3 regions of the Arthrobacter nitrophenolicus genome follow, and region 3 is predicted to be linked to each of the others. Evidence: riboswitches for the same ligand, from Rfam matches in the RefSeq annotation. Region 3 holds a riboswitch; each other region holds the start of a gene.
What was found. A riboswitch is a leader RNA that binds a small molecule or an ion and turns the genes downstream of it on or off. The one in region 3 is predicted to bind cyclic di-AMP.

Region 1: it holds a riboswitch for cyclic di-AMP, as region 3 does, so the genes downstream of both, ACJJV6_RS12065 (M23 family metallopeptidase) here and ACJJV6_RS18300 (LysM peptidoglycan-binding domain-containing protein) in region 3, are expected to answer to the same signal.
Region 2: it holds a riboswitch for cyclic di-AMP, as region 3 does, so the genes downstream of both, ACJJV6_RS11455 (hypothetical protein) here and ACJJV6_RS18300 (LysM peptidoglycan-binding domain-containing protein) in region 3, are expected to answer to the same signal.

The regions. Positions count from the first base shown of each region.
Region 1 covers NZ_CP174504.1:2,566,476-2,576,724, reverse strand. Annotated here, with positions in the region: gene ACJJV6_RS12075 (NlpC/P60 family protein) at 1-448, opposite strand, end outside; gene ACJJV6_RS12070 (C40 family peptidase) at 606-1,283, opposite strand; cyclic di-AMP (ydaO/yuaA leader) riboswitch at 1,354-1,548, opposite strand; gene ACJJV6_RS12065 (M23 family metallopeptidase) at 1,661-2,482, opposite strand; cyclic di-AMP (ydaO/yuaA leader) riboswitch at 2,493-2,738, opposite strand; gene ACJJV6_RS12060 (metal-dependent transcriptional regulator) at 2,845-3,540, opposite strand; gene serC (phosphoserine transaminase) at 3,824-4,954, shown strand; gene ACJJV6_RS12050 (DUF3027 domain-containing protein) at 5,037-5,645, opposite strand; gene ACJJV6_RS12045 (cold-shock protein) at 5,652-6,035, opposite strand; gene ACJJV6_RS12040 (hypothetical protein) at 6,242-6,475, shown strand; gene ACJJV6_RS12035 (helicase-associated domain-containing protein) at 6,487-8,970, shown strand; gene ACJJV6_RS12030 (DNA repair helicase XPB) at 8,984-10,249, shown strand, end outside.
Region 2 covers NZ_CP174504.1:2,424,433-2,434,681, reverse strand. Annotated here, with positions in the region: gene ACJJV6_RS11470 (winged helix-turn-helix domain-containing protein) at 1-691, opposite strand, end outside; gene ACJJV6_RS11465 (response regulator transcription factor) at 1,396-2,136, shown strand; gene ACJJV6_RS11460 (sensor histidine kinase) at 2,143-3,642, shown strand; cyclic di-AMP (ydaO/yuaA leader) riboswitch at 3,766-3,926, shown strand; gene ACJJV6_RS11455 (hypothetical protein) at 3,932-4,642, shown strand; gene ACJJV6_RS11450 (glyoxalase superfamily protein) at 4,721-5,095, opposite strand; gene upp (uracil phosphoribosyltransferase) at 5,141-5,776, opposite strand; gene ACJJV6_RS11440 (phosphatase PAP2 family protein) at 5,789-6,592, opposite strand; gene tadA (tRNA adenosine(34) deaminase TadA) at 6,653-7,156, shown strand; gene ACJJV6_RS11430 (glycosyltransferase family 4 protein) at 7,175-8,269, opposite strand; gene ACJJV6_RS11425 (6-carboxytetrahydropterin synthase) at 8,274-8,669, opposite strand; gene ACJJV6_RS11420 (zinc-dependent alcohol dehydrogenase) at 8,673-9,716, opposite strand; gene ACJJV6_RS11415 (DUF222 domain-containing protein) at 9,855-10,249, opposite strand, start outside.
Region 3 covers NZ_CP174504.1:3,958,952-3,969,200, reverse strand. Annotated here, with positions in the region: gene ACJJV6_RS18345 (DUF4389 domain-containing protein) at 1-437, opposite strand, end outside; gene ACJJV6_RS18340 (universal stress protein) at 453-1,319, opposite strand; gene ACJJV6_RS18335 (hypothetical protein) at 1,535-2,380, shown strand; gene ACJJV6_RS18330 (hypothetical protein) at 2,565-2,777, shown strand; gene ACJJV6_RS18325 (hypothetical protein) at 2,866-3,297, shown strand; gene ACJJV6_RS18320 (hypothetical protein) at 3,403-3,576, shown strand; gene ACJJV6_RS18315 (ribonuclease Z) at 3,640-4,587, shown strand; gene ACJJV6_RS18310 (APC family permease) at 4,584-6,026, shown strand; gene ACJJV6_RS18305 (protein adenylyltransferase SelO) at 6,023-7,498, shown strand; gene ACJJV6_RS18300 (LysM peptidoglycan-binding domain-containing protein) at 7,620-8,471, opposite strand; cyclic di-AMP (ydaO/yuaA leader) riboswitch at 8,475-8,679, opposite strand; gene ACJJV6_RS18295 (lytic transglycosylase domain-containing protein) at 8,931-10,249, shown strand, end outside.

The sequences.
Region 1 (10,249 bases), 1.4 Mb from region 3:
TGCCGCTGGCGGAAGCCGGTGCGGCGGGGGCCGACGCAGCGGAAACGGTGGCGGTGACCTTGGGAGCGGCAGCCGGCTGGGCAGCGGGGGCAGGGGCCGGCGCGGCTTCCTCCACCTCAACCTCGGGTTCTTCCACAACCACGGGAGCAGGCGTGGTGGTCACGGCCGGCTTCTCGTAGGTGATGGCGATGGTGGAAGCCGCGGAAATGGGCGCTTCGATAGCGGATTCAACTTCCAGGGCGGACGCCGGGGCCGAGTCGCGCTGGAAGTTGGCGTCGGCAGCGTTGGCCGCGATGCCGCTGGTCAGGACGAGACCGGAAGCCGCGGCGATCACGGCGGCCTGGCGTCCTACGCCGCCGGCGTTGTCGCCCACAGCCTTGGCAATGATGGCGATCGAGCTGGTTTTAGTGACCTCGGCGCGGTGCCGTGCGGTAGCACGAGTAGTCATCAGTTCTCTCTTTCGATTTCCTCGGGCCTGTGGGCAACCGAGAGTTTGGACGCGCCGGCATCTTGGGGGTACGTCGGCGCGCCCCGAACGGGGATGGTGATCTAGCGAAAAATTGCGGGCAAAGAAATAGTTCCCGGGGCCGAAGCCCCAAGAACTATTAGCCTGCGAGGGTGTAGAAGGAGGAGGAGCCGGTGGCGGCTACGGAGTGCAGAAGCGTCCCCTGGGAAGGGTTGAGGGCGCTGATCATCATGCCGTTGCCGACGTAGATGCCGACGTGCGCGCCGCCGTTCTGCATCACCAGGTCACCCGGCTGGGGGGTGGAGGTGGGGGTCATGGCGGTCCATGCGTTCACGCGGGGGATGCTGATGCCGGCCTGGGCGTAAACCCACTGGGTGAAGCCCGAGCAGTCCCAACCGGAGGTGGGGCTGGTGCCTCCCCAGACGTAGGGGCTGCCGATGCCGGTGTAGGCGATGGCGGCGAGGCCGGAAGTTGCCGCAGAAGCGGTGGCAGCAACAGCCTTTTCCGCCACGGTCGATGCGGTGGAAGCGGCGGCCTCGTCCTCGTCGTCAGAGGTGGACTGCGGGGTCACCCGTTCGACAACGGGAGCGGCGACGGTGGTGACCACCGGCCGCTCGAAGGACACGGTGGCGGTGGGTGCTGCGGTGACTGCAAGGGCGGTCTGCGCGGAACCGGACTCGGTGGAAGCGGAGATGCCGGCGGTGGTGTCCGCGGCGGTGGCCGGCAGTCCCATGCCAAGGACAAGGCCGGACGCGGCTGCAACTACAGCAGCCTGGCGACCCACTGTCCCGGCGTTGGCACTAACGGCCTTGGACACTGCGTCCAAAGGGTTGGTACGAACCGGTTGCGCACGGTGGCGCGCAGAATTCTGGCGTGAAGACACGAAGGTAGCCTCTCCCAATGCCTGCGAGGTGAGCTGTCGGATTCGGATGGGAGTCACCCGGCCGCGCCGCTTCAAGGAAGCTTTGCGACTTAACCCCAAGGCCTTCCGTGAAGAAGGCCAAAATTGGTTCCCCCGCCCCTGCCAGACGATGAAATGCGAACGGACCTTGAGCGGTGGCAGAGTTAGGCAATCCGCACAAGAGCGTCAACTTCGGAAAAGTTGACGCGAGTTAGACGGTACAGGAGTTTCGAGCGAATGTCACATTCAGGTCACGACTGGTCACGCTAATTCGAGAGTCAGCCATCATTTGACTAGAGCCAGCCTGTCGGATCCACGACTTCGCCGTTGACCTGCACTTCGAAGTGCAGGTGGCAGCCGGTGGAGGCTCCGGTGGTGCCGCTCAGTGCCACAACGTCGCCGCGCGAGACCGTCTGGCCTTCGGACACATTGAACGACGAGAGGTGGTTGTAAGTGGTCTCCAGGCCGTTACCGTGGTCGATCACCACACGGTTGCCGCCACCGAACTGGTGCCAGCCGACGAACGTTACGGTGCCGGTGGCGGCCGCGAGGACAGAGGTGCCGCACTGGGCAACATAGTCCTGACCGCGGTGGAAGTCGCCGGATCCGCCGGTGATGGGGCTGACGCGGTAACCGAAGGGGGAGGCTGTGCTCATCGACGCCAGCGGGGCGCCCAGGCTTCCTGCGGAAGCGGCCCGGGAAACGGCGCCGGCGGACTGTGCGCTCAGGAGCTGCTTGAGCTTGCCGTCCGGGTCTGCCTGGGTCACGACGGCCGAGCGGCTGAAGTCGATCTGGGCCCCGGCCTCGGCAGAAATCGCGGGCTGCGGGGTGACGGCCGAGGCTGCAACTGGAGCTATGCCCGCCTCATCGGTGGCCATGACCGGGCTGGTGGCCGGGACAGTGACGGTGAGCACCAGGCCGGTGGCAGCCAGGGCCACGCCGGCCTTCTGGCCAATACCGCTCGCCGAGGCAAACTCGGTGATCTGCCGGAACGGACCCCGACGGCGGCGCGCATCACGGTGGAGATCGCGGGGGCGCTCCGTGTGGATGACTTCGACGACACGCGGCGCCGAAGCGGGGCCTGCCGCGCGGCGGCGCCCCCTGGAGGTCTGCATGGACAAGAAGGATTCCTCTCTGGAAAGCCTGCGAAGTTAGCTGTCGGATTCGGGTCAGAGAGTTCAAAGACCCGGTCCGCCGTAAGCAAGCTTCGGCACAGAGATATCCCGCTGAGGGATTCCTTCACTGGAAGAGGCTTGCTGCTGACGGACTTCACCCCAAGGCAGTCCCCCGCTGCCGCTTGTGGTTCCCCCGCCTCTGCCAGTTATTGACTCGTGCTCCCGATCCGCTGGCAGAGCTCGGCTCCGGATCAGGTAACGCTTTTGTATCAACGCTCGGTTCAACTATAGGGGCTTAAGGCCCTTGGTAACAATTCCGTTATCTTGGCGTTACCGACGTCACGCTGCGGCGGAAAGACTTCCTAGCGGACGTGAACGAACACGTGCGCGGCAACTTCAGGCGGAAGTTCCAGGGCGCCTTCAATGCCCGGCACCCGGACCGAGATGTAGTCCCCCACGCGCTCCAGGGTTACCGCGGCGCCCGGGCGGATGCCGCCCTCATCAAGCTGGGACAGCAGTTCCGGCTCTACCTGGATGGGCTCCGCCAGCCGGCTGACCGTGACCTCCGACGCAGGCCCGTAGGACTTCATGGCTTCCAGGAGGCTGGTCACCGTATCGGTGGAGGCAAGGGAGGGCTGGCCACCAAGCGCGGCAAGGCCCGGAATCGGGTTGCCGTATGGCGATTCGGTGGGATGGTCCAGCATCTCGTAGATGCGCCGCTCCACCCGTTCGCTCATCACATGCTCCCAGCGGCAGGCTTCGTCATGCACATAGGCCCAGTCCAGCCCGATCACGTCGGCCAGGAGCCGCTCCGCCAGGCGGTGCTTCCGCATGACCTCGGTGGCGCGCTTGCGGCCGATTTCGGTGAGCTCCAGGTGGCGGTCGCCGGAGACCACCACCAGCCCGTCACGCTCCATCCTGCCGATGGTCTGGGACACCGTGGGACCCGAGTGGCGCAGGCGTTCCGCGATACGGGCCCGCAGGGCGACGATGTTCTCTTCTTCCAGCTCCAGAATGGTCCGAAGGTACATCTCCGTAGTGTCGATCAGATCCGTCATCCAGCTCAGCTCCTCGAGCGCAGTACCTTGCGTTGTCCCACCGTATCGCTGTTCACCGCGACGTAGTCCGTTGGCTAGCTTAGCCTATTTTGACTTAGTCCGAATAGTTGGAAGCCGCCCGCGAGGCCGTCTCAGTGGCTGGACTATGACGGTTCCGGTTCCCGCCCAAACAGCTGTTCAGGCAGAATGGGAAAGGCCTTCGATGCAGTCATCGCCGACTGCGCGCCAGCGACCATCCACCCGTCCGGACCTCAGCCGCGTCCACGCCGAAATTGGAGCCCCCGTGAGCGAACCAAGCATCACTATTCCTGCCGACCTCCTTCCCAAGGACGGGCGGTTCGGCGCCGGACCTTCCAAAGTCCGCCAGGAGCAGATTGATGCGCTGTCCGCCGCATCGAAGAACATCCTGGGCACCTCCCACCGGCAGGCACCGGTCAAGAACCTTGTCGGTTCAGTCCGCGAGGGCCTCAGCCAGTTCTTCCGCGCCCCGGAAGGATACGAGGTTGTCCTGGGCGTGGGCGGTTCCACTGCGTTCTGGGATGTTGCCAGCTTCGGCCTGGTGGAGAAGAAGGCACAGCACCTGTCCTTCGGTGAGTTCGGTTCCAAGTTTGCGGCCGCCACCAACAAGGCGCCGTTCCTGGACGCCTCCTCCATCATCAAGTCCGAGCCCGGCACCCGGCCCGCGGCGCAGGCAGAAGCCGGCGTTGACGTGTATGCCTGGCCGCAGAACGAGACCTCCACGGGCGTAGCCGCTCCGGTCAAGCGGGTGGCAGGTGCGGATGAGGGTTCCCTGGTGCTGGTGGATGCCACCTCCGCGGCCGGCGGCCTGGACGTCGATGTGGCGGAGAGCGACGTCTACTACTTTGCCCCGCAGAAGAACTTTGCCTCCGACGGCGGCCTGTGGCTTGGGCTGTTCTCCCCCGCTGCCCTGGAGCGCGCCGCGCGGATCAAGGCAAGCGGCCGCTGGATTCCCGACTTCCTGGACCTGCAGACGGCCATTGACAACTCGCGCCTCAACCAGACGTACAACACCCCGTCCCTGTCCACCCTGGTGACCCTGGACGCCCAGGTGCAGTGGCTGAACTCAAACGGCGGGCTGGACTTCGCTGCCGCCCGGACGGCCGACTCGGCAGGACGCATCTACAGCTGGGCCGACGCCGCCGAGTTCGCCACGCCCTTCGTGGCCAACCCGGATGAGCGCTCCAACGTCATTGCCACCATCGACTTCGATGAATCCGTGGATGCCGCCGTTGTAGCCAAGGTCCTGCGCGCCAACGGCATCGTGGACACTGAGCCGTACCGGAAGCTTGGCCGCAACCAGCTCCGGATTGCGACGTTCGTTGCCATCGAGCCGGATGACGTCTCCGCACTGCTGGCCAGCATCGACTACGTGGTGGGCGAACTCCGCAAGTAGCCTTTCCTTAAGTAGGACGGCGCCGCCCGGGTTTCGCCCGGACGGCGCCGTCTGTGTTTCCCGTCAAGGGGACGTCCAGCAGTTACTCCCTGCCGGCGTCGTTCGCCGAAGGCTGCGGGGCAGGTTCATCCGTGTAATCGGCATCGGAGGCGTCGGATCCGGTGAACCCGGCATCAGCGTCAGGTTCCGCAACCGCTGCGCCGGACGCCGGTTCGCTGTCAGCTTCGGTGGCTTCCGGCTCCTGCTGCTGCTCGTCCTCCGGCCGGACACGCTCAGCCCACGGCACCCACTCCGGAGCGAGGATCGAGTCCTCGGACGGCAGCAGGCCCAGCTCGCTGACGGTGACCACCTTGGAACGGGAGTTGCGCGTCACCACCGCGTACCACTGCCAGCCCACGTAGCCCGCCAGCTTGGACTCGAACAGGTGCGTGACCAGGCGGTCGCCTTCGCTCTTGGCTGCGAGGTGCCGTCCGATGTCCGCGGCGGCGGTGATGCCTTCCAGCGCGGTGCGGGCCGTCTCCACGGCACCGGCGAGGAAGGCGTCCGGCTTGCCGGTCCGCCATACTGGCACGCCGGCCCGGCGCTTGGGCGCGTTCCTGGCCACCGCCGGGGCTGTTCCCGCGGCAGGAGCGGTCGCGGCGCCTGCAGTGTCCTGCACCTGCGTCTGCGGCTGTTCAGCTTCCGGACTCATCGGCTGCTAAACGTCCAGCTCGTCGGCAACCTTACGCAGGGCAGCCGCGATGGCCTTGCCCTTGTTGCCTTCCGGGTATTTTCCTTTGGACAGCGTGCCGGACAGGTTGTCCAGCACGCTCACCAGGTCCTGGACCAGCGGCGCGAGGTCCCGGGCGGAGGGCCGCTTGGCCTTGGCGATGGACGGCGTCTTGTCCAGCACCCGCAGGCCCAGGGCCTGGGCGCCCTTGCGGCCGTCGGCCACTCCGAACTCCACGCGGGTGCCGGCCTTGAGCTCCGTCACGCCCTCAGGCAGCGACGATTTGGGCAGGAAAACCTCCTGGCCGTCCTCGCCTGCGAGGAACCCGAAGCCCTTGTCCTTGTCATACCACTTGACCTTGCCGGTAGGCACGTAATCAACCTTCTTCTTCTACTGTCATGAGACACAGCCAGCCGCCACCGCATCCGCATTGTTGTGCGGGTTCAAGGTATGGCCGCTCTAACCGTGTTGGTCTGTATCCTTCAAGGTTATCCTGCCCGGTGCCCTATTCACGCTTTCAACAGGGGCCGGGTAACAGCGTTCACGCCGGGCGCCCGGGGCGCTGTAGCGTTACGTCCATGACACCCTCGCGCTACCGGCGGCCCATCATGATCGCGGCCGCAGTCATTGCAGTGCTTTCCCTGGCGGCAGTGGGAGCAGTGATGGCCCTCGCTTTTGCCGGCTCGGTGGCGCCGTCATGGGTGACCTACGCGGCGCTGTACGGCCTGCCGGTGGCGTTCCTCCTCATGCTCTTCCTCGTCCTCGACAGTGTTGCCGGGCGGCGCCGGGCAGGAAAGCCGGACCAGCGGTAACGTTGGGACTGATGTCCCTCATACGCGCGCTCGGCAAGGATCTTGAGTCACGCAGCGACGACTCGTTGCGTGCGCTGTTCGCCGCGCGGCCGGACCTGCTCTCCCCCGCTGTTCCCGATTTCTCCGCCCTCGCTGCCCGGGCAAGTTCCCGGGTCAGCGTCCAGCGGGCCCTTGAACGGCTCAACCGGCCACAGATGCAGGTGCTGGAAACCCTTCACCTGTGCACCAACACGGATACCGAGCACAGTGCTTCTGCCGCTGGGCTGCGCAAGATGATCTCGGGTGCCACCGTGGCCACCGTCGAGCAGATCCTGGCCGGGCTGCAGGAAATGGCACTGGTGCACCGGGCGGCACCTCCGCACGGGACGCCCGCCTCCGCCTCGCGGCAGCACTATTACCTGCCGGTCGGGTGCCTCAAGGACGTTGTGGGGCTTTACCCGGCGGGCCTGGGCCGGAGCTACACGGAACTGGTGCGCCTCCAGCCGGCGTTCGCCCAGCGCGCCGTCCAACTGGTTTCCGAGCTGCACCACAGCGGCGCCGCCATCCAGGACGCCACCACCCCCATGGAGGCAGCCCTCGCACTGCAGCACTGGACGTCCTCTCCCGAGGCGCTGAAAGGCATCCTCGCCGGTGCGCCGGAACGGACGACGGCGTTGCTCGGCAGGTTCCGGAACTGGGCCATGGGTGCCGTCCCCCAGGCGCAACGCAAGGCGTCCGTCACGACGGAAGGCTCCGACGTCGGGCCGATTGACTGGCTCCTGGCCCGCGGCCTGCTGGTGCCGCTCGATGCGGCACACGTGGAGCTGCCGCACAGCGTGGGACTGTCCCTGCGTGGTGGCGTGATCATCGATGACTTCGCCCTTTCACCGCCTGTCCCGGAACTGGGCTGGACCACTGCCGTGCTGCGGAGGAACGCGGCGATGAGCGCCATCTCCGAGACGCTGAGGCTGGTGGGTGAACTCCTGCATGCAGTACGGGAGCAGCCCCTGGTGACGCTGCGCAGCGGCGGGGTGGGGGTCCGGGAAACCCGCCGGCTTGCCGAGCTGCTCCGTGTTGAGCAGGCCCGGGTTGGGCTGCTGCTGGAACTGTGCGGGCTGGCGGGCCTGATCCGGCTGGACGTGGACTCGTCGTCCTGGGTCCAGCCGCCGGAGCTCGAGTGGCTTGGCTTGCCGCGGCAGGAACAATGGCTGTGGCTGGTGAACGCCTGGCTGGCCAGCGAAAGGGTCCCCTCCATGGTGGGCCAGCCTGTCAACGGCGCGCAGGGACTGCCCGCTGGACACCGCACCGCTGCCGGCAGCACCATTGTGCCGCTGTCCGCCGAGCCGCAGCGCCCCGACGCCCCGGTAATCCGCAAGCGCATCCTGGAGATCCTGCACGAACTCACCACTGAAGCCGTGGCGCAGGACGGCGCGGCTCCCGTGCTGGACGCCGCCGCCGTCCTCCAGCGCGCTGAGTGGGCCCAGCCCCGGATGGCGCGGCGGTTCAGTTCGCTGATCCGCGGGGTTCTGGCGGAGGCCGAACTGCTCGGGCTGGTGGGGTCCGGGGCGCTGACGCAATTGGGCAGCGCCTTCGCGGAGGACCACCCGGACGCGGCACTGGCGATCCTGGGTGAACACCTTCCTGCTGCCTTGAACCACGTGCTCCTGCAGGCGGACCTCACGGCCGTCGCTCCCGGCTACCTTGCCCCTGAACTGACCGAAAAGCTCCTGGTCATGGCCGACGCCGAAGGCCAGGGGCCGGCCACCATCTACAGGTTCACGGACAGCTCCGTCCGCCGCGCGCTTGATTCCGGCTATGACGCCCCGGGGCTGCTGGAGTTCCTGCGGGAGCACTCCGCCACCGCGGTGCCCCAGCCGCTGCAATATCTGGTGGAGGACACCGCCTCCCGGCACGGCCGCGTGCGGGTGGGGCAGGCGGCCAGCTTTATCCAGAGCGAGGACGAGGCGGCCCTGCTCGAGCTCCTGTCCGGGCCCAAGGCGGCCGGGCTGGGGCTGGTCAGGATTGCGCCCACGGTCCTCATCTCCACGGCACCACCGCGGCAGGCGGCCCAGGTCCTGCGAAGCCTGGGACTGTCGCCTGCCGTGGAAGGGACTGAGGACCCTGCCATCAGGCTCCGGCGGAACCCCGTTCCGCAGGAAAGCCTCCGTCCCGTCTACACGCCGCCCCGCTCGGCTCCGGCGGACGAGGACGTGGCTGCCCAGCTGGCGGTACTGCGCCAGGCGGGCGCCGCCGTCGTACGCCAGCCCGGCGGTGACCATGCCGGCGAAGCGGCCACGCAGCTGGGGCTGGAGGTACTGCAGCGGGCCATCAGACTGAAGCAGCGGATCAGCATGAACGTGGTGGACAGCCTGGGGAATGCCAACCTTGAAGTTGTTGTTCCCCTCTCCGTAAGCGGCGGACGCGTCCGGGTGTTTGACCCTGCAAAGGAGACGGAGCGCGTCCTGTCCATCCACCGGATCATCGATGTTGAGGCCGCAGAGGAACTGCGCCAGTGAAGGACTCCCCCGCGTGAACGACGGACCCCTGATCGTCCAAAGCGACAAAACCATCCTGCTTGAGGTGGACCACGAGCTGGCCACCGAGGCGCGGCATGCCATCGCCCCGTTCGCAGAGCTGGAACGGGCGCCCGAGCACATGCACAGCTACCGGCTCACGCCGCTGGGCCTGTGGAACGCCCGGGCCGCGGGACTCGACGCGGAGAAGGTGCTGGACACGCTGCTGAAGTACTCCCGGTTCCCCGTGCCACATTCGCTGCTGATCGATATCGAGGAGACGATGTCGCGGTACGGCCGGCTCCGCCTGGAAAAGGATCCCCAGCACGGCCTGGTGATGCGGACGGACGACTACCCGGTCCTCGAGGAAGTGATCCGGGCAAAGAAAATCCAGCCCCTGCTGGGGCCCCGGATCGACGGCGAAACGGTGGTTGTGCACGCGTCCCAGCGGGGGCAGCTGAAGCAGCTCCTGCTTAAGATCGGCTGGCCGGCGGAGGACCTGGCGGGATATGTGGACGGGACCCCGCACCTGATCGCGCTGAACGAGGACGGCTGGCAGCTGCGGCCATACCAGCGGCTGGCCAGCGAAAACTTCTGGGCCGGCGGCAGCGGCGTGGTGGTGCTGCCCTGCGGTGCGGGCAAGACCCTGGTGGGGGCGGCAGCCATGGCCACCGGTTCCACCACCACCCTGATCCTGGTGACGAACACCGTTGCCGCCCGGCAGTGGAAGGACGAGCTGCTGAAGCGCACATCCCTGACCGCCGACGAGATCGGCGAGTACTCCGGTGCGGTCAAGGAAGTCCGGCCGGTCACCATCGCCACCTACCAGGTCCTCACCACCCGGCGGGGCGGCCTGTATCCGCACCTGGAACTGGTGGACGGCCACGACTGGGGCCTGATCATCTACGACGAGGTGCACCTGCTGCCGGCCCCGATCTTCCGGATGACGGCCGACCTGCAGGCAAGGCGCCGCCTTGGGCTGACCGCCACGCTGGTCCGGGAGGACGGCCGGGAAGGCGAGGTGTTCAGCCTGATCGGGCCCAAGCGCTACGACGCCCCGTGGAAGGACATTGAGTCCCAGGGGTACATCGCCCCCGCGGACTGCGTGGAGGTCCGCGTGGACCTGTCCAAGGATGAGCGGGTGGCCTACGCCATGGCCGACGACGCCGACAAGTACCGGCTGTGCTCCACCTCCGAATCCAAGACCCAGGTGGTGGAGGAACTCGTGGCCAGACATGCCGGGGAGCAACTGCTCGTGATCGGGCAGTACATCGACCAGCTG
Region 2 (10,249 bases), 1.5 Mb from region 3:
ACAGGCCTTCGAGCAGTTCGTCGCGGCCCACGGTGCGGGTGCCATTCTCCACCAGGTAGTTCAGGAGTTCGAACTCCTTGAACGTCAGGTTGAGCGATTCGCCGTCGAGGTGGACTTCGCGCCGGGCAAGGTCGATCAGGACACCGGACGGGCGCGGCTCCTGCGGCTGCTGCGGACGGGGCGTCTCGGTGCGCTGGCGGGAGTTTACGGTGGGGTCGCCAAAGGTGGACCGGACGACGTCGAGCGCGGAACCGGGGGTGCCGGCGGGGGCTACGGCAACCGCCGCGTAGCTTTCGGCGCCGGTTACCAGGGACTGGGCGTAGGCGCGGATTTCCTGCGCAAGCTTGGCGATGGAGGTGCCGGCCGCCGCGGCCGTTTCCTCGTCGATGCCCATGTACAGGACGAACCCGCGGGCAACATTGTCGTTGGCCACCGGGCGGACGGCATTGGGTCCTGCCACCACCGGCGTGGGTGCCGTGACAGGAGCAGACTCAGCCGCGGGAACGGCGCGGAGCTGCCCGTAGGAGTTGGGGTTGTAGCCCTGCGGCGCGTAGCCCTGGGCAGGAAAGCTGCTTCCGGAAGACGGCGAGACTGACGGGCGGGGGCCAAAGCCGGGGCGGAGGCCGGAGGGCTGGCCCGCCTTGGCGGCGTTACGGACAGAGATGTGGACGTATCCGGATGCAACTGACATGGATTGCTTACCTCAATGTGAATGGCCGCCATCGCGGCTCGAATGCTGGGTTTCCCCGCAATGCGAACTGGGGAGGGGCGCCCGACGCTGGGCTTGGGGGCGAATGCCTAAGAACTTCGAGGGGTGGAGAAGGTCAGGCGTGCATTCGACAACAGCGCATGTCGGCAGCAGCTGATGTGCTGGGCCAATATTCTGCGGCTGCAGGTGCTGTTGAGTTCTTGTTCACATTGGAAGTGTGCAGCGTAACAATGGCAACTTGCAAGTAACAATGGACCAGATCGTCCGCATTGTGAGACGAAATGCTCTATTGTGGCGCAGATCACGATTCTGGCGGACGCCAAAGAATAACATTCGTTATCCGATTCTGCGACCCGCACAGCGCTGCCCACAGAATTTCCTTCGCCCATCGGGGCTTCCTGGCCATTTTTATTCAACTGAGTGCGAAATGCCAAAATTGCCCCTTACTCCCCGGGCACGTGTCCAGCGGCGCGCGGAGCAAGGGAAGAAAATTTTCCCGACGGACCCACCTGAATCGGCCGGGAGACGCCTGGAATCACCTCAAATGCCTCAAGTTGGTTCAGCGTTACTGCTCCATGCCGCCCGTTCCGGGGCCGTCGCGGTATCCAGCTGGCTAGGCTGGGATTCACAGCCCGGTCACAGGAATCCCTTAGCCGGGCCATACCGAAGGATCGGAGAGTTGTTCCATGGCCACACCGCACTCCACCACGAACAACCTGCCCAAGCTCTCACACCCGGACGGCTCCCCTATCCGCGCCCTGGTGGTGGACGACGAGCCCAGCCTCTCTGAACTGATGAGCATGGGACTGCGCATGGCGGGCTGGTCCGTTGCTGTTGCCGCTGACGGCCCCGAGGCAGTGAAGCTCGCCAAGGACTTCCGCCCGGACGTCCTGGTGCTGGATGTCATGCTCCCCGGATTCGACGGCGTGGAGCTGCTGGGCAGGATCCGTGCATTCGCACCCGAGGTCCCGGCGCTCTTCCTCACCGCGAAGGACGCCATCCAGGACCGCATCGTAGGACTGGCAGCGGGCGGCGACGATTACGTCACCAAGCCTTTCAGCATGGAAGAGGTCCTGCTCCGGCTCCACCGGCTGGTGCAGCGTTCCGGCGTGGCCGCCATGGACACCTCCGAACTGGTGGTGGGCGACCTGGTGCTCAACGTGGACACCCGGGAGGTGACACGGGCGGGCCAAGACGTCCAGCTCACCGCCACCCAGTTTGAACTCCTCCGCTATTTGATGGAGAACCCCAAGCGCGTCATCAGCAAAGCGCAGATCCTGGACCGGGTCTGGGACTACGACTTCGGCGGCCAGGCCAACATCGTGGAGCTCTACATCTCGTACCTCCGCAAGAAGATCGACGCCGCCCACCCGCCGATGATCCACACCGTGCGCGGTGCTGGCTACGTCATCAAGCCGGCGGAGTAGGAAGCCATGGCCACCCCTCAAGCTCCGGCAGCCCACCCCCGGAGCTGGTTCAAGCCCGCCACCTGGCACCTGCGCACCCGCCTTATCGCGTTGGCCATGGCGCTGCTGATCGCCATCTGCGGAGCCGTGGGCGTGGCCAGTTATGCCTCCATGGATGCCTTCCTTACCCGCCAGCTGGACGACCAGCTCAACCAGGCCGCGGACCGGGCCAACGATCCCGGCCGCCCTCCCATGGGCGGCTTCAACGGCAGGGATCCGCTGGATGCACGCGGGCAGAGCGTGGGGACCGTCAACGCAAGAATCGTCAGTGGCCAGGTGAACAGCGGCGGCTTTCTTGCCTCCGACACCACGCGGGCCCCACTGTCCACAGAGGATAAGGAGATCCTGCTGGAACTGCCCGCCGATGGCCGCCCCGTGGACCGGACATTGTCCAATGGCGGATACCGCCTGGTTGCCGTGCAGACCAACTTTGGCGATGTCCTGGTGACCGGCCTGCCGCTCGCCGGCAAGGAAAGCACCCTTGCCTCCCTGGTCTGGACCTTCGTGTTCGTGTCCCTGGCGGGGCTGCTGATGATCGGGCTGGTGGGAACCGTCCTGATCCGGCGCACCATGAAGCCCCTGGAGCAGCTGTCCGAGGTTGCCACGCGGGTGTCGCAACTGCCCCTCGATGCCGGCGAGGTGGCGCTGGCAGTCCGCGTGCCGCCGTCAAACTCCAACCCCGGAACAGAAGTGGGCAGCGTGGGGCACGCGCTGAACCTCATGCTGGACAACGTGGCGAATGCGCTGCAGGCCCGGCAGAAGAGCGAGACCAAGGTGCGGCAGTTCGTTGCCGACGCCTCGCACGAGCTGCGGACGCCGCTGACGGCGATCCGCGGGTACACCGAGCTGATGCGGATGACCGAGGACTTCACACCGGACGGGCAGAAGTCGCTGGCCAGGGTGCAGAGCCAGTCCGAGCGGATGACGGCACTGGTGGAAGACCTGCTGCTGCTGGCAAGGCTGGACGAGGGGCAGCCCCTGAAGCTCAGCGAGGTGGATCTCACGCAACTCGTGGTGGAGAGCGTGAGTGACGAAAAGGTCATGGCCCCTGCCCACACCTGGCGGCTGGAACTGCCCGACGAACCGGTCCTGGTCAACGGGGACGCCGCTCAGTTGCGGCAGGTCCTGATGAACCTGCTGTCGAATGCACGCAAGCACACGCCGGCGGGAACCACGGTGGTCACCGGCGTCGGCACCACATCCGAGGGCGCTGCGGTGGTGACCGTAACGGACGACGGCGGCGGCATCCCCGAGGAGTTCGTGGACCACGTGTTTTCCCGGTTCGCCCGCGCAGACGCAGCGCGGAAGGGTGCGGGTGACCAGGCGGGGGCCTCGGCCGCTGAGGGAACCAGCGGACTCGGCTTGTCCATCGTGCAATCCATCATCGAGGCGCATGGCGGCAAGGTCACGGTGACGTCACAGCCCGGGAGGACAGAGTTCGCCCTCCAACTGCCCCTGATGCGCTAGATTGCACAACTCGACGCGCCGATGCCGTGATGTCCGTTACCTAAATGTGACTTATGCGCCCATCTCCTGTACCGTCGATTAGGTACGGTTCCCGTTCGGGCCGTATATCCGGATGACGCCAAGCTCTGCCACTTCCCGGATTCCGCTTGATCGAAGGCAGAGGCGGGGGACCCACCGTCCCGGGCACTGATTGCCCTTGGGGTTAAGCCAGCACGTGATTTTTCCGTGCGGCCGGATGCCCTCATCCGAACCCGACAGCTAACTCCGCAGGTGTGAGAGGCGATTCATCATGTTTACATTCCCGGCTAAACCGCGCCCAAAAAAGGGCTCAGGCAGCGATTCCCAGCGTCCGGAAGGCAAGAAGTTCACCCTCGGCAAGCGCGCCGCGGTCCTCGCAACGTCCGGTGCGCTGCTGGTAGGTATCGGCGCCGCCGGCCAGGCGACGAATGCTTTGATTCCGGCCGCAACCACCACCAGCACCTCGGCGGCGTCCTCCGATGCGCAGATGAGCATCGAAAAGAGCGAGATCCGGTCCAACCCTGCCGAGTCCCCCGCCCCCGCCGAAATCAACGTTGTTCCGCAGGCCGCCGAGCCCGCCCCGGCACCCGCACCGGAGCCCGCCCCCGCCGCAGAACCGGCTCCGGCACCCGAGCCCGCTCCTGCACCGGAGCCTGCTCCGGTCGTCGCGGTCAATGACCCGGCAGGCGCCCAGGCCTACGCGGCCGGCCAGCTCGGTTCCTACGGCTGGGCCCAGGACCAGATGCAGTGCCTGGTGACGCTGTGGACCAAGGAATCCGACTGGACCACCACGGCAACCAACCCCAGCAGCGGTGCCTACGGCATCGTCCAGTCCCTGCCCGCCGAGAAGATGGCAAGCGCCGGTGCGGACTACCTCACCAACTACCGCACGCAGATCAACTGGGGCCTGAACTACATCAAGGAGCGCTACCAGTCCCCCTGTGGCGCGCTGAACTTCCACTACGCCAACAACTGGTACTAAACCGCAGCTGAGGTACAGAACGGTGGTTGAGCCTGTCGAAACCCGGGCGGGTTTCGACAGGCTCAACCACCGTTTGTGTTAAGAATCCCGTCCGGGGATGTACTGCACCGCCCACCTGTTGCCGTCCGGATCGGCGAAGTAGACGAAGTGGCCCCAGTCCTGAACGTCCACGTCGCTGACGTCCACGCCGTTCTCCTTGAGGTGGCGGTGCGCGGCATCGATGTCGTTGACCACCAGCTGGAGGTTGGAGCCGGTCCCCGGAGGGGCGTCCGTGAGTCCTTCCCCGATGCAGATGGAGCAGGCCGAGCCCGGCGGCGTCAGCTGGACGAAGCGGATGGACTCAGTGGGCCGCTGGTCGAAATCGGCGTTGAAGCCCACCTTGTTGACGTAAAAATCCTTGGCGCGGTCCACGTCGGACACAGGGACAAACACGAGTTCAAGTTTCCAGTCCATGGGCACAGGCTACGGCTGCGCTCCTTGTCTTGGAAGGCTTGAACCTCAGCCGGCGATGCCGTACAGGCGGTCGCCCGCGTCCCCGAGGCCGGGAACAATGTAGGACTTGTCGTTCAGCTTTTCGTCAATGGAGGCCAGGACGATGGTGACATTGGCGTCCGAAAGCTCCTCTTCCAGCTTGGCGAGGCCCTCGGGTGCGGCCAGCAGGCAGATGCACGTGACGTCCGAGGCGCCGCGCTTGAACAGGAACTTGATGGCCTCGCGCAGGGTTCCGCCGGTGGCGAGCATCGGGTCCAGGACGAAGATCTGGCGGCCGGTGAGGTCCTCGGGAAGCCGCTCGGCGTAGGTGATGATGTCCAGGGTTTCCTCATCCCGGGCCATGCCAAGGAAGCCTACTTCGGCGGTGGGGACCAGCTTGGTCATGCCCTCGAGCATGCCCAGGCCTGCGCGCAGGATGGGAACCACCAGCGGGGTGGGCTTGGTGAATGCGGTTCCCACGGTGGTGCTGACGGGCGTTTCAATGGTGACGGGTTCGGTGCGGACTTCGCGGGTTGCCTCATAAGCGAGGAGGGTCACCAGCTCTTCGGTCAGCTGCCGGAACACCGGGGACGGGGTGTTTTTGTCCCTCAGGACGGTGAGCTTATGGGCGACGAGCGGGTGGTCCACAACGAGAGTTCGCATGGGTCAAAACTATCACCCGGCGTTGTCCTTCCCGTGCCCGCCGGGGCCGTCGTGATGCATGGCCTCGACCACCACATCCCGCACCACCGGATGCTCGAAATCGGGTGCCGGTCCCACATGCTCCCGCCGCCTGATCAGGTGGAACAGCCGGTGGGCCAGTATCACCATCAGCACCCACGCGAGGCCCAGCAGCCAGCCGGCCATCACGTCAGTGAGCCAGTGGTGCCCCAGGAATACCCGGCTCAACCCCATCGCGATGATGAAAATCACGCCCGTTGTGATGGCGGTGATGCGCACCCAGAGCTGGAAGAAATGCAGGCACAGGATGTAGAGCAGCACGCCGATCACCACGGTGGTGTTCAGGGTATGGCCGCTGGGGAAGGACGGCGTTGTTTCATACGGTGGCACGGCCTCCGTATGGTCCGGACGGGTCCGGCCCACCAGGCGCTTGCCGATGGTGGTGGCAGTGGTGGAGACCGCGGCCGCACCGCCAACCAGGATCAGGGGCCGCCAGGACCGGCTCAGGAACGTGAGCCAGGCGGTCAGGATGCTCGCGAGGATGGGCATCCCGACCCCGCCACCGATGTTGGTGAAGGCGGTGACGAAGGCGTCCGTTTCCGGATTCCGCAGTGACTGCGAATACTCGAGGGCGGGAATGTCGAGGCTTGCCAGGCCTTCCTCATCCACCACGTCCGAGTACACCTCGGCGCCCAGCAGTGCCATGGAGAGCACCAGGGCTCCACCGATGATCAGGGTCAGCCACAGGGCGGCGTAGGGTTTGAACCATTTGTCCACACGGTCACGGACGGTGCTCATTGTGCCTCCCGGCGCTGGTCGTCACGGGCTCAGGGTATCCTTCGAAACTATCATTGAGCCATGGTCTCCGCTGGAAAACACGACACGTGGATGGGTCTTGCCCTTGCGGAAGCCCGCCGCGCCCTTGCGACAGAGGACGTGCCGATCGGCGCCGTGGTGCTCGGGCCCGACGGCGCCGTGCTGGGTTCCGGGCGCAACCAGCGGGAGGAGCTTGGGGATCCGACGGCGCACGCCGAGGTGGTAGCAATCCGCCAGGCAGCGGAGCGGCTGCGCGAGCTCGCCGCCCGCAGCGGCGGGCAGGCAGACGGCTGGCGGCTGTCCGACTGCACGCTTGTGGTCACCCTTGAACCGTGCGCCATGTGCGCCGGCGCAATCGTCCTCGCCCGGATTCCCCGGGTTGTCTTCGGTGCCTGGGATGAGAAAGCCGGCGCCGCGGGATCGGTGTTCGATGTCCTGCGCGAGCGCCGCCTCAACCACTGGGTAGAGGTCTACCCCGGGGTGCGGGAAGCCGAATGCGCGGAACTGCTCCGCGATTTCTTCGCCGGGCACCGGAGCCGCTTGTAGCAGGATGTTGTCGCGGTCCTAGCCGGTTGCCCTCCCTGGCTCCACCGCGTCGAGGACGGTTCGTGCCGTCTGGTCCCACCCGGGCAGCAGGTCCCGGGCAGCCAGTGCCGCCGCCCGCCATTCGTCCTTCGCGGCCTGGTCCTGAAGCCAGCGGCGCAGGACGCCGGCGAGCCTCGCGGGGTTCTCCCGGTCTCCAGGCACAAGCGGTACGGCCGCGCCGGGAAGCCGGGCGCCGCCGTCGTCGTTCATCAACCCTGCCAGCCCCAGCGCTTCCTCGGCGCCTGTCCCCTGCCGCACCACCACCGGGATTCCCCGTGCCAGCGACTCCGTGACCACCATGCCGAAGGCCTCCACCCGGGACACCAGCAGGCTCAGGTCCGCGGCGTCCCACGCCCTTTCCAGGGCGTCGCCCAGGAGTTCGCCGGTGATCCGGAGCCGGTCGTCCAGCCCGGAAGCAGCGACGGCGGCCCGCACCTCCGCCGCGTACGCCGGGTCCGCCTGGTCAGATCCCACCATGGCGGCGCTCCATTCAAGATCCTTGAGCAAGGCGAGTGCTTCAACTGTCAGCAGCTGGTCCTTGTTGGGCAGGTGGGCCGCCACGACAATCAGGCGGGGCGGCCGGGACCCGGACGCCACCGGTGCTGGATCGACGCCGGGGAGGGCTACGCGGATGCCAGCGAGCCCATGGCGCTCCCGCAGGATGGCCGCCGTGCTGGTGCTGGTGGAGATTATTCCGGAAGCTGCCCGCATGGACCGCGCCTCCCGCTTCAGCGGACCGGGATCCTCCGTCACATCGACTGTCATATGCGCCAGCACCCAGGCATGCTGCCCGGCCTTGGCCGCGTACTCCAATTCGTCCGGGACGCCGACGGCGACGAGTCCGTCCACGATGTCCACGGCAGGCTCCTGCTCCGCTTCCGGACCCCAGGCGCCGATAAGGCCACCGAACCGGCGCCGGTCCTTGGCTGAGGGTTCCGGCCACGCGCCGTCGACGGGCACCACCTCGACGTCGGCCCCGAGCTGCGTCATCCCGCGGACCAGCTTGGCGTTATAGGCATTGCCGCCGGAGTGGTGGTGGATATTGCCGGGAACCAGCAGGCGGATGCGGCGCATGGGTCTAGGCGGACAGGTCCAGCGAGTAGGTGGCCCAGGCGTCCGGATTTTCGCGCAGGGTGACGTCGATCCCTTGCAGGTGCCGGCCGTCGTCGTGGTTTTCAATCTTTCCCGCGACCTCCTGGGCGATGTACTGCGCCAGCGCCTCGGTGGTGCTGAGCCTGCCCGCAAAGTCCGGGTGCTCGTCCAGGTTGCGGTAGTTGAGCCCTGCCAGCACCTCCTCGATGACGGTTCCGGCGGCGCCGATGTCCAGGACAATTTCGTCGTCGTTCAACGTGTGCCGGCGGAACGAAACCTCAGCGACGAAGGTGGCCCCGTGCAGGGCCTGGGCCGGGCCAAAAGCCTCGCGGGGCAGGCTGTGGGCGATCATGAAGTGGCGGCGTACGGTCAGGCTGAACATGCGTTACCTCTGGTCTGTGGGATGGCTGGGGGCTGACTGCTGCGGTTCTGCGTTGTGTTGCGGGTATTCAATGACGTGGCACAGGGCCTCGATGGTGCCGTGGGCGAGGCCCTGCACCACCTCGGGCAGGTCCTGGAATGGCGACGACCCGGTGAGGAACGCATCGAACACCGGATCTTTCAGGAGGGACACCGCAAGCTCCAGGCGCTCCGCGTTGGTGCGGCGGTGGCGGCGGGCGCGGGCCACGACGCCCACCTGGCTGGCCCTGATGGACAGGCGCCTCGCGTGGAAGTCTTCGCCGAGCGGCAGGGTGACTTCGCGGTTGGCGTACCAGGACATCTCGATGACGTCCCCCTCATCGCCGGCCAGCTGCAGGCTTCTCTCCAGGCCTTCCTGCGAGGCTGAACAGTGGAAGACGATGTCACAGTCGGCCAGCGCGTCATCCGGGTGGGCGAAGTCGACGCCCAGCGCGTCCGCCAGGTTCTTCCGGCCTGGGTCCAGGTCCACCAGCTGGAGACGGGACAGGGGGAAAGTGCGCAGGAGGGTCGCCACCATGCCGCCCACCAGCCCTGCGCCGACCACCGCCACCCGGTCCCCCAGGCGCGGTCCGGCCTCCCACAGTGCGTTGACAGCAGTCTCCACGGTTCCAGTAAGGACTGCGCGTTGCGAAGGAACGTCGTCCGGGATCCGGGTCAGCTCGTTCACCGGGACCACGTAGCGGTCCTGGTGCGGGTTCAGGCAGAAGACCCGCTGGCCCTTCCATTCCTCCGGGCCCTCCTCCACCACGCCCACCGACAGGTAGCCGTACTTCACCGGACCCGGGAACTGCCCCTCCTGGTGGGGTGCCCGCATCTCCTGGGCCACCCTGGGCGGGACAGCGCCGCTGTGGACCACCATCTCCGTGCCTTTGCTGATACCGGAATAGAGGGCACACACCAGGGCTTCGCCGGGGCCGGGAGCCCGGAGCTCCTCCGGCAGGAGCTCCCCGTGTTCCCGGGCCGTGGTCCAGTAGGCGGTGGCGTGGACGGGGTTATTCGCATTAGTCATCTTGCTGATGAATCTAGCCGGACAGGAGCGGGCGGGGAAAGTCCGACGGCGGTTGGCGTCACCGTGCGCCGGTTGGCGGCGGTGTGCAGCCGTCCAGGCATGAGGTAATACGGCGGGCGGGGCACGCCACATGTGTTGTCAGCCTGACAGATATGCGACAACGGCATCCTCAAGGAGGCTTCGTTTCATCGGGAGGACTGCCGGTGGCAAAATTCCGGGCGGCAGGATTCCCTCGGGCAGACACGGTGGTTCCCGGTCGGGTTGCTCGGCGGGATATGTGCGGCCGGTGGGTGATTTCCAGCCGGGTGGTTCGTTTTTTGTTGCTTGGGTGGGTGTCCAGCCGCTGTTGTGTTTCAGGCGGTGATGCTTCGGGCAGAGTTGTGCCAGGTTGCTGATCCCGGTGGTTCCGCCGTGTTGCCACGCTTGGAGGTGGTCGGCTTCGTTGTCGAGGGCGTTGTTGTTGCAGCCGGGGAAGGTGCATTTGCCGTCCCGAAGGGTGAGGGCTTGTCGCATGGCTTTGGTGAGCCGGTAGC
Region 3 (10,249 bases):
GCGCTCCAGAACTGTTGCTCCCGGGGAGGTGCCGGCGAGCCGGTGCCGGGAACGTCACGGTACTCCGCCCGGAAGGGCCGGCTGTCCACCTCGAGGAGCTCGGAGTGGTGCACGCCGGAAAGATATCGCTCAACATCTTCCTGGGGAGCAATCCCCAGGAAGATTTCCCTGCCGGGGTCAACGGAGGATGCGCGCAACCTGAGTGTGCCGACGTCGAAAGGCAGCCGGGGTGGGACGCCCTCGCCCACGGCATCGATTCTTGGCGAGGTCAGGGCGTGGGAGCCCACCGAGAGCCGGGCGGTGCCGGAGGTGAGGTATCCGTCGCCCTGGACGGATCCCACCACTGAGGCAACCACCCCCGCAGCCAGGACGGTGGCCCCGGCGATCGAGGCAAGGATGCCGAGAATGAGCAGGATGACTGCGGGGGTCTTCTTCATGGTGCCGGTCCAGGCCTAGGCCTTGTTCCTGGCGGCCTGGATCCTGGTAATGACCGTGGGGCACGGCAGGTGCTTCAGGACGCCGTGGGCTGTGGATCCGAGGAGAAGGCGCTTGATGCCGCCCCTGCCGCGGCTGCCTACCACCAGCAGCCTGGCTCCGGCGGCGGCATCCACCAGGGCGTCCACGGGGGTCTTTTCGGTCTCGAGGATCTGATGGACTTTCAGGTCCGGGTAGTCTTCCTCAAGCCCGGCTACTGTTTCGGAAAGGACTACCCGTTCTTCCTGCACGATCAGCTCCGCCAGAGTGGTGGACGACAGTCCGGCATCCACGATTGGATCGGGTGTTCGCACCGCGTAGACCACCGTGAGCTCCTCACCCTCCCGGTCAGCCTCTGCGGCCGCAAAGCTGACGGCGAGGGTCGCTTCCTTGGAACCGTCAACGCCCACCACCACGCCGGAGCGGCCGTTGAGATCCTGCGTCCCTACCACGGCAACCGGGACTTTGGCGGTGGCGGCAACCTGGAGTGCCCGGTCGGCCAGGACGCCGCCAAGGTGCCCGGTCCCCGAGCCCACGACCAGCATTGATGCCTTGCCGGAATATTTGGCGAGCGCTCCGCCAACGCTTCCGTTGAGGAGCCGGGTGGTGACGGGAACCTGGAAGGTGCCCCGGATCCGTCCGGCGGCCACCTGCAGGAGCTTGTCGCCGGCCTCTTCCAGCACCCCAAACCAGGGGTAGGGATCTGCCACCCAGCGGTCGTCTACGACGTGGAGAATCACCAGCGGGACATTCGCCCGCTGGGCCCGGCGGGCTGCCCACAGGACGGCCGCCTGGCTTTGGGCCGAGTCGTTGGTGCCTACGGCGATTGGTTTATGGATTGTCATGGCCGTGCTTCCTCGTCTTGTGCGGTGCTGGACACGTTTAACACTCCCGCCCGGGGGCCGCGGATTGTAGGGCCAAAGGTCACGGGCGCGGAGGCGGCCGACCGTGGATATGGAGGGGACCTAAGGCCCTTGGGGGACCCCGGGTTCCAGTGCGAGCCTGTGGAATAAGCCGCGAACAAAGAGGCGCCCACGGGCCACCTCCGGGGAAGGCACAGATGCTCCATCACATCAGGCTCCACAGGACGCTTTGGGCGCTGACCGCCGTCCTCACCCTGCCGGTTGCGGCGGCAGGCGCCGCGCGTCCGGAAATCTATGCCGGGATTGTCAGCAGTAACATCCTGCCCGGGGCATTTTCCCAGGACTTGCTCTCAGTGGCAGCCGGGCTTGGCCTCGGCTATCTTGCCGTCGCGGCCGGACCCGGGAAGACCAGGCACCACATCGCAGCACTGGGGATCCTGGGCTACCTTTTCTACGCGTACGGGATTTATGTGATTGAACGGGCCTACAACGGCCTCTACCTGGCCTACATGGGCATCTTCGCCTTGGCCTTCTGGTGCATGGTCCTGGCGGGCGCGCACTTCAGGCGCGATCTGACCCCACCGGCCCTCCCGAAGGGTATCCGCTTGCTCTCGGCCTCGGGCGCGATCCTCCAGCCGCTGATCTTCTACCCACTGTGGATCGCGATGCTCCTGCCCCTGATGAACAGCGGAGAGCAGATCGATTCCCTCTACTCGATCTTCATCCTGGATCTGTGCTTCATCATGCCCGGCTTCCTGATCCTGTCCGTCCTGACCTTCAGGAACCGCGCCGTGGGGCTTCTGCTTTTACCCGCACTCCACGTGCTGGGTTTCATCCTGATCTTTTCCCTCGCAATCGGAGAACTGGCCAAGCCGCTTTTCGGTGTCCCGCTCAGCCCGCCGGCGCTGTGGCCCCCGCTGGCTCTGTCGCTGCTGTTCCTGGTGCTCGGGATCCTGCATCTGGCCAAGCTCAGGCCGGGCTCGGCCGCACCGGGGGATGCTTCCACCCCGGGAGGCAGGCGCGTACTCTGGGATGACCGTTAGGAAGTAAGCGGCCCGGATGCATTGGGTGATTTTCCCCAGCCCCTCGGAGGAATGCCTGGCAGCCGCTCGAACCCGCACCACCTCTCGGATCCACGAATCACGCGCGGCCCTTCCCGTCTGGCGTTTTCCCATTTAAACGGCTCACGCCTCCCTGACTTTCGACAACTTAAGATGAGGAGTTCCCATGGACCCTGGGGCGCTTCTGGCGCTGGTTGGAGGCTATATCACTGCCGCCATCGGCGTTTTCCTGCTGTACTCGCCGGTCCTTGTCCTGGTGGTCTGGCTGCTCCTCCTCGCAGGGCTGCTGCAGCTGCTGGCGTGGCCCTTTATCATCCTGTTCCGCAAACTGCGCAGGAAGCCGGAACCCCCTTCGGACGGATCCTGGTTGCTGCACTGATCCATGGGGAAAGACCCGGTTCACATCCCGCCCTTTTCATCAGTATGCTTACTATTGTTCGCCCGGAGTTCAAGAGAAAGGCATCACCATGACTGAACAGAACCTCCCCGATGACAACCTCGAGGTGGTCGAGGAAAATGATGTGCTCCTGGATGAAACCCCCGGCGCCGCTGCGTCCTTTGAGCTGGATCCCGTCAAGGGGGAGCCGGACAGCTACCCGGGCGCCGCGGAGAACAATCCGGACCGCTGGCAGGAGGATCCGCTTCTCCAAGGAGAGACTGTTTCGGGTGAAGAAGAGGATTTCCTGAGTGACCAGACGCTCCGCGACGAGACGGCGGACGCCCGGTACAACGCAGGCGATGAGCAAGTGCCGCCGGATGCGCCCACCCTCGGTGAAGCCGTGGCGGACGTCGACTTCGGCGAAAACCCGGCCGGGCCCGAGGCCGAGGCAAGTGACGATACCGAGAACTTCGGAGGGTCGCCGCTCAGCGAGTTCGACCCCGAGGACCTGGAGCGCTGACAGCAGGCGGGGGCCAGCACGCCCTGGCCGAAAACGGGATCACGGCTAGACTAATAAGCAGGCTGATGAATATCAGTTGGTAGATCAGGACTTAGGGAGTTTCACATGAACTTGGGAAGCATGATCAGGAATGCCGCTGGACGATTCACGGGCAGGACCGGCACCAGCGGAACAGTCCGCGGTACCGGGATGAACGCCGCCAGGCGGACGCCGCACGCAACGGGCGGCAGGACCGGCGGCATGGCCCACAAAATCATGGGAATGCTCCGGCGGCACTAAAACCACGAAACCAGGAAGCAGGTCCCGGATACGTCCGGAACCTGCTTTTTGGTCCTTCAGAGCATGCGTGAACTCGTCATCCTCGGCACCGCGTCCCAGGTGCCCACCCGCGCCAGGAACCACAATGGGTACCTGCTGCGCTGGGATGGCGAGGGCCTGCTGTTCGATCCGGGCGAAGGAACGCAGCGGCAAATGATCCACGCGGGTGTTCCGGCAACCCACATCACGCGTATCTGCCTCACCCACGTCCATGGCGACCACTGTTACGGCCTTCCCGGCGTGCTGTCCAGGCTGGCCCTCGACGGCGTGCGGCATCCCGTCCACCTGCACTATCCGGCCGCAGGCGAGGATGTGGTCCGTGCCCTGGTCTCGATCAGTTCGCCCGGCATCGATCTGCGCCTGCACCCCCACGGCAAAGCGGGAATCATCGCCGACGGGCTTGAGGTCCGGCCGCTGAAGCACCGCATCGATACCTTTGGCTACCGGCTTGTGGAACCGGACGGCCGGACCCTGCTGCCCGACCGGCTGGCGGCGGCGGGCATCGCAGGACCCGACGTCGGCCGCCTGCAGCGCGAGGGCACGCTCAACGGCGTCAACCTCGAGGCCGTGAGCATCCACCGGCCCGGCCAGCGTTTCGCATTCGTCATGGACACCGCGCCGTGCGCCGGTGCTGAGGAACTGGCCGACGGCGCCGACCTCCTGGTTGCCGAATCAACCTTCAGCGATGACGACGCCGGCCTGGCGCAGCAATACCGCCACCTCACCGCCGGGCAAGCGGGGGAGCTGGCGTCGCACGCCGGTGCCCGTGCCTTGGTACTGACGCATTTTTCATCCCGCTATGGCGACGACGCCACCATGCTTGCTGCCCAGGCATCCGCACGCGCCGGCGCCGCCGCCGTCATGGCCGCTTCAGACCTGCAGCACATTCCCTTTCCGCAGCGGCGCAGCCCCCGCGCCGACCTGGCACACCAGGCAGTCCACCACCTGACCCGGCAAGGAGGCCGACAATGAGCGCCACGTCCGAGGAAGTCGACGGCGTCACACCTGCGGGCGGGGAGCCCGAGCTGAAACGGGTCCTGGGCCCGAAACTCCTCCTGCTCTTCATCGTGGGGGACATTCTTGGCGCCGGTGTCTACGCCGTCACCGGCACCATGGCCGGAACGGTGGGCGGCATCGTCTGGCTGCCGTTCCTCCTGGCTTTCGTGGTGGCGACGCTGACGGCGTTTTCCTACCTCGAACTGGTCACGCAGTATCCCCAGGCGGCGGGCGCTGCCCTGTACACGCACAAAGCCTTCGGCATCCACTTCGTCACGTTCCTGGTGGCCTTCGCAGTGGTCTGCTCCGGCATCACCAGCGCCTCCACCTCAGCCAACGTCCTGGCACAGAATTTCTTCGGCGGGCTGGAAATCAACGGAGTCATGGGTGATCCCGGCCAGGGCGTCATTACGGCCGTCGCCCTGGCATTCATGCTCCTGCTGGCCGCCATCAACCTGCGGGGCGTGGGGGAGAGCGTCAAGTTCAACGTGGTGCTCACCCTGGTGGAAATGGTGGCGCTAAGCATCGTGATCGGCGTCGGGTTCTTCGTCATGGCCCAGGGCACGGGCAACCCCGGCGGGATCTTCGTCTTCAACGACTACCAGGACAAAGGCCTGTTCCTCGCCGTCACCGCCGCCACCTCCATCGCATTCTTCGCCATGGTGGGTTTTGAGGACTCGGTGAACATGGTGGAGGAAACCCGCCAGCCCGAAAAGATCTTCCCCCGGACCATGCTGACCGGCCTCGGCATCGCCGTGCTGCTGTACATGCTGGTTGCCGTGTCCGTGGTCAGTGTCCTCTCGCCCACCGAACTGGAGGGCATCCGCGAAGCCGAAGGCGCCGCACTGCTCGAGGTGGTGCACAAGGGCTCACCGGACTTTCCCATCGACCGGATCTTCCCGTTCCTGGCCGTCTTCGCCGTGGCCAATACGGCACTGATCAACATGCTCATGGCCAGCCGGCTGATCTACGGCCTGGCCCGCCAGCAGGTCCTGCCGCATCCCCTGGGCAAGGTCCTGCCGGTCCGCCGCACCCCGTGGGCGGGCATTGCCTTCTCCACCGTCCTTGCCCTGGGGCTCATCCTCTACGTGACCAGCGATCCGGAAAGCAACATTGTCGCCAACCTTTCCGGCACAACGGCGTTCCTGCTGCTGTGCGTCTTCACCGTCGTCAACGTGGCGTGCCTGGTGCTGCGGAGGAAACGGGATCCGAACCGGAAAGTCTTCTTCACCTCGCCCGGACCCCTGCCCCTGGTCGCAGCCATCCTTTGCGCCTTCCTGGCCGGGCCGTGGGTGGGACGGAACGTGATCCAGTACCAGATAGCCGGCGGACTGATGGCCATCGGCGTGGTCCTCTGGCTCGCCACCTGGCTGATCAACCGCCGGACCAACCGCGGGGATAGGGTTAACCCATGACTGCAGCTGCAGAATCAACCGTCACTTTCGACAGCCGCTTCGCCAGCGAACTGGCAGATATGGCAGTTCCCTGGCAGGCGGAGGAAGCCCCGGAGCCCCGGCTCCTGGTCTTCAACGACGCCCTCGCGGAAGAACTCGGGCTGGATGCCAGCTACCTGCGCAGCCCGGAAGGCGTGCGGTTGCTGCTGGGCAACCACGTGCCGGAAGGGGCCGCTCCGGTGGCCCAGGCCTACGCCGGCCACCAGTTCGGCGGCTACTCACCCCTCCTCGGGGACGGACGCGCCCTCCTGCTCGGCGAAATCGTGGACGCCAACGGCCGCCTGCGCGATATCCACCTCAAAGGCTCGGGCCGCACACCGTTCGCGCGGGCAGGGGACGGCCGTGCCGTCGTCGGGCCCATGCTCCGTGAATACCTCGTCAGTGAGGCAATGCACGCGATGGGCATTCCCACCACCAGGTCGCTCGCCGTCGTCGGCACCGGACGCATGGTGCGCCGGGACGACATGCTGCCCGGGGCGGTCCTGGCCAGGGTGGCCGGCAGCCACCTGCGGGTGGGAAGTTTCCAGTACGCGCGGGCCACGGACAACCTCGAGCTGCTGCGCCGCCTGGCGGACCACGCCATCAGCCGGCATTACCCTGCCGCCGCCGAGGCAGACAATCCCTATCTTGCGCTGTTCCGGGCGGTGGTGTCGGCCCAGGCTGCGCTCGTGGCGCAATGGATGCTGGTGGGCTTCGTCCACGGCGTGATGAACACGGACAACATGACCATTTCCGGCGAGACCATCGACTACGGCCCCTGCGCATTCATGGACGACTTCAACCCGGCCGCCGTTTACAGTTCCATTGATGTGGGCGGGCGGTACGCCTATGCCAACCAGCCGGTCATCGCCGAATGGAACCTGGCCCGCCTCGCCGAGTCGATCCTCCCGCTGATCAACGAGGACCAGGAGCAGGCTGTCGCTCCCGCCGTGGAGGCGCTGGGCGAATTCCGCGGGCAGTACAGCGATGCGTGGTTCAACGGAATGCAGGCCAAGCTGGGCCTGCCGGCCGTCCCCGCGGGAAGCCCTGAAGCCGAAGCGGCGTCCGAACTGGTGGACGGCGTGGTAGCGATCCTGAAGGACGGCCCCGTGGACTACACCCGGTTCTTCCGCTACCTGGGCGAAGCGGCGCGCGGAAATGAACGGCCGGTCCGCGGCATGGTCATGGACCTCGCGGCATTTGATGCCTGGGCCGGCCGCTGGCGGTCCATGAAACCGGACGCGGACCGGATGGACCGGCTAAACCCCGTGTACATTCCGCGGAACCACCTGGTGGAAGAGGCCCTGGCTGCAGCCACCGGGGGCGACCTGGAGCCACTGAACAGGCTCCTGGAAGCAGTGCGTGCCCCCTATGAAGAGCGTCCCGGCCTGGAACGCTACGCCGAAGGGGCCCCGGAAGACTTCGGCAAGTACATGACGTTCTGCGGTACGTGACAGAAAGAGCCGGACTCTGCCGGAAGCACATTAACGGGCAAGGGCGGCGGCCGGGAGTTCCCGGCCGCCGCCCTTGTCTCTGTACTGCGTCTGTTGCGGCTGCTTCAGCTGCGCCGGGTGACTAGGCTACCCGGACGAAGGAAGCTCCACTGAGCCAGCTGATGGAGTGGACTTCGGTCTTGTAGCCGTCCACGCCGCCGCTGACAACCTGGCCGTCGCCGGCGTAGACGCCCACGTGGCCGGCAGTGATCACCAGGTCGCCGGGGGCGGGGGTGCCCACGGTGGTGCCGTACTGGTAGAACTGGCCGGGAGCCAGGTCACCGACGGACAGGCCAACGGAGCGCAGTGCCTTCTCCACCATGGCGGTGCAGTCCTGCTGCACGCCCAGCTGGCTGTAGGCGGAAGCCAGGATGGCTGCGCCGGTGCCGGTGCCGGTGGCGGCCGGGGCGGGAGCCGGGGCCGGGGCAACGGCGGCGGAGGCGTAGTTCACGGTGGTTCCGGTGCTCGCCAGGGCCGGTGCGGCCGGAGCAGGCGCAGCAGCAGGTGCCACGTAGCCGGCGCCCGGAATGGTGATCTGGTCACCGGGGTAGATGATGGTGGAAATATCCAGGCCGTTGGCGGCCAGCACGTCGTTCAGGCTGACGCCATGTGCAGCCGAGATGGCACCCAGGGTATCGCCGGAGACCACGGTGTAGACGTTGCCGGCGGCGGGGGCTGCGGCAGCGGGAGCAGCCACGGCAGCGGCCGGAGCGCTGTACGCCTGGACGCTAGCGGTTTCGGTGGTGTCCGGGCCGGTCACGCCAGCGTGGGCGGGAGCTCCAACACCGAACGCAATGCCGGACGCAGCGGCAACTGCGAGCACCGGACGGCTGAGCGTCCGGGCCTGGGACTTTGCGGAAGCAGCCAAGCCCTGGAGCGCGATTGAGCGGGCCGGAGTCGCGCGGTGACGGGCGGTAGGAAAATTTTTTGACACGTGTGATCGCCTCTCCCATGCCTGCGGGGTGAGCTGTCGGGTTCGGGTTGGAGATACCCGGCCGAAGGGCGACCGCCCGTAATGGACGAAGGCGCTGTCGACTTAACCCCAAGGCCACAAATGGCCGTGGAAACTTGGTTCCCCCGTCCCTGCCAGCTGGAAAGCGGTTGAATCCCGTATCAGTGGCAGGGCTCGGCATACTGATGGGAATGTCCCGTTTTGGGAGGGACACCTGAAGACCATAACCCGGCCCCGGAGCAATTGTCACGTTTGGGTAACATCCGAGGCGCTTCTATCATATTAAGCAAATGTTTGGAGTTTCATACCACATCCGGTTGACCTCGGGTGATACCGAGCGTCCGGCGCGGCCTGTTATTTGTGTCACAAAATCATAAAGACAAAGCAGGCTGGCGGTCCTAACCCTCAACCTCGCATTGAAACCCGATAGGCTTCGGAACTATGCGCCTGATCGGAAGCATGCTGATGCCCCCGCTGCTGGGAGGGGTGCTGGCCCTCGCCCTGGCCGGCCCGTCCGCCCTGCTTCCGGCGTCCGCGGACGACGCCCCGCCGGGCGGGTATCCCTCGTGGGAGGACGTGCAGAAAGCGCAGCAGTCGGAAGCCGGCAAGGCGGCCGAAATCGAGAAGATCACAGGCCTGCTGCAAGGCCTGCAATCCGAATCCGAAACGCTCGGGGCAGCCGCCGTCGTATCTGCGGCCGATTATGCACTGGCCGACGCCGCCCTGCAGTCCGCAACAACGAGGGTGGATGCCCTTGCCGGCCAGGCTGCCGAGGCAAATGCGGAGTTGCAGCGGCATCAGCAGGCGATTGGTGCGCTGGCCGCCAGGTCGTACAAAACCGGCGGAACCACCATGGGACTCTTTGTGGCACTGGAAGCCCTTGAGAACAACAGCATTCACGGGCTCAATGTGGTTGAAGTCGTGGGAGCCAAGACCGCGGACCTGGTCAGCCGGGCGGAGGCCGCGGGAAAGGCCACCGCTGCCCTGGCGGAGCAGGAAAAGGCCGCCCGGGCGGAGCGTGAACGCCTGTCCGGAGAGGCGAAGGCCAAACTGGACGCTGCCCGTTCCGCCCAGGACGCGGTGGCCCGCCAGGTCGCCGAAGAGCAGCGGCGCAGCGGAGAGTTGACCGCCCAGCTGGCATCCCTCAAGGGCACGACGGCGGCGCTTGAGGGCGAATACCGGCAAGGCCGGGCGGCGCTTGCGGCCTATGAGGCGGCGCAGGCAGCCAAACGCGCCGCTGCCGAGGAGCAGGCCCGCCGGCAGGCGGCTGCAGATGCCGCCCTTGCCGCTGCGCAAAAGCCTCCCGCACCGCCAAACCCGGCCCAGGCGGTACCGGTGCCAGTGAACCCCCCGCCGGTAAATCCGGCACCGGTCAACACCAACCCGGCCCCGGCGGACCCCGGCCCCGTCGCCCCTGCGCCGGCAAGCCCCGCCCCGCCTGCCGTCGTCGTGCCCTCCGTGCCGGGTGGCGCTGTCAACGATCCCGCCGCAGCCAAAAGCTATGCCTCCGGCCGCCTCGCGTCCTATGGATGGGGGCAGGACCAGTTCCTCTGCCTCGCCCAGCTCTGGACGAAGGAATCCAACTGGCTGACCACTGCCACCAACCCCTACTCCGGAGCCTATGGAATTCCGCAGGCCCTGCCGCCCGGCAAGCTGGGAAGCGCCGGCAGCGACTGGCTCACCAGCTACCGCACCCAGATCGAGTGGGGGCTGGGGTATATCCGGGACCGCTACCGGACACCCTGCGCGGCGTGGGACCA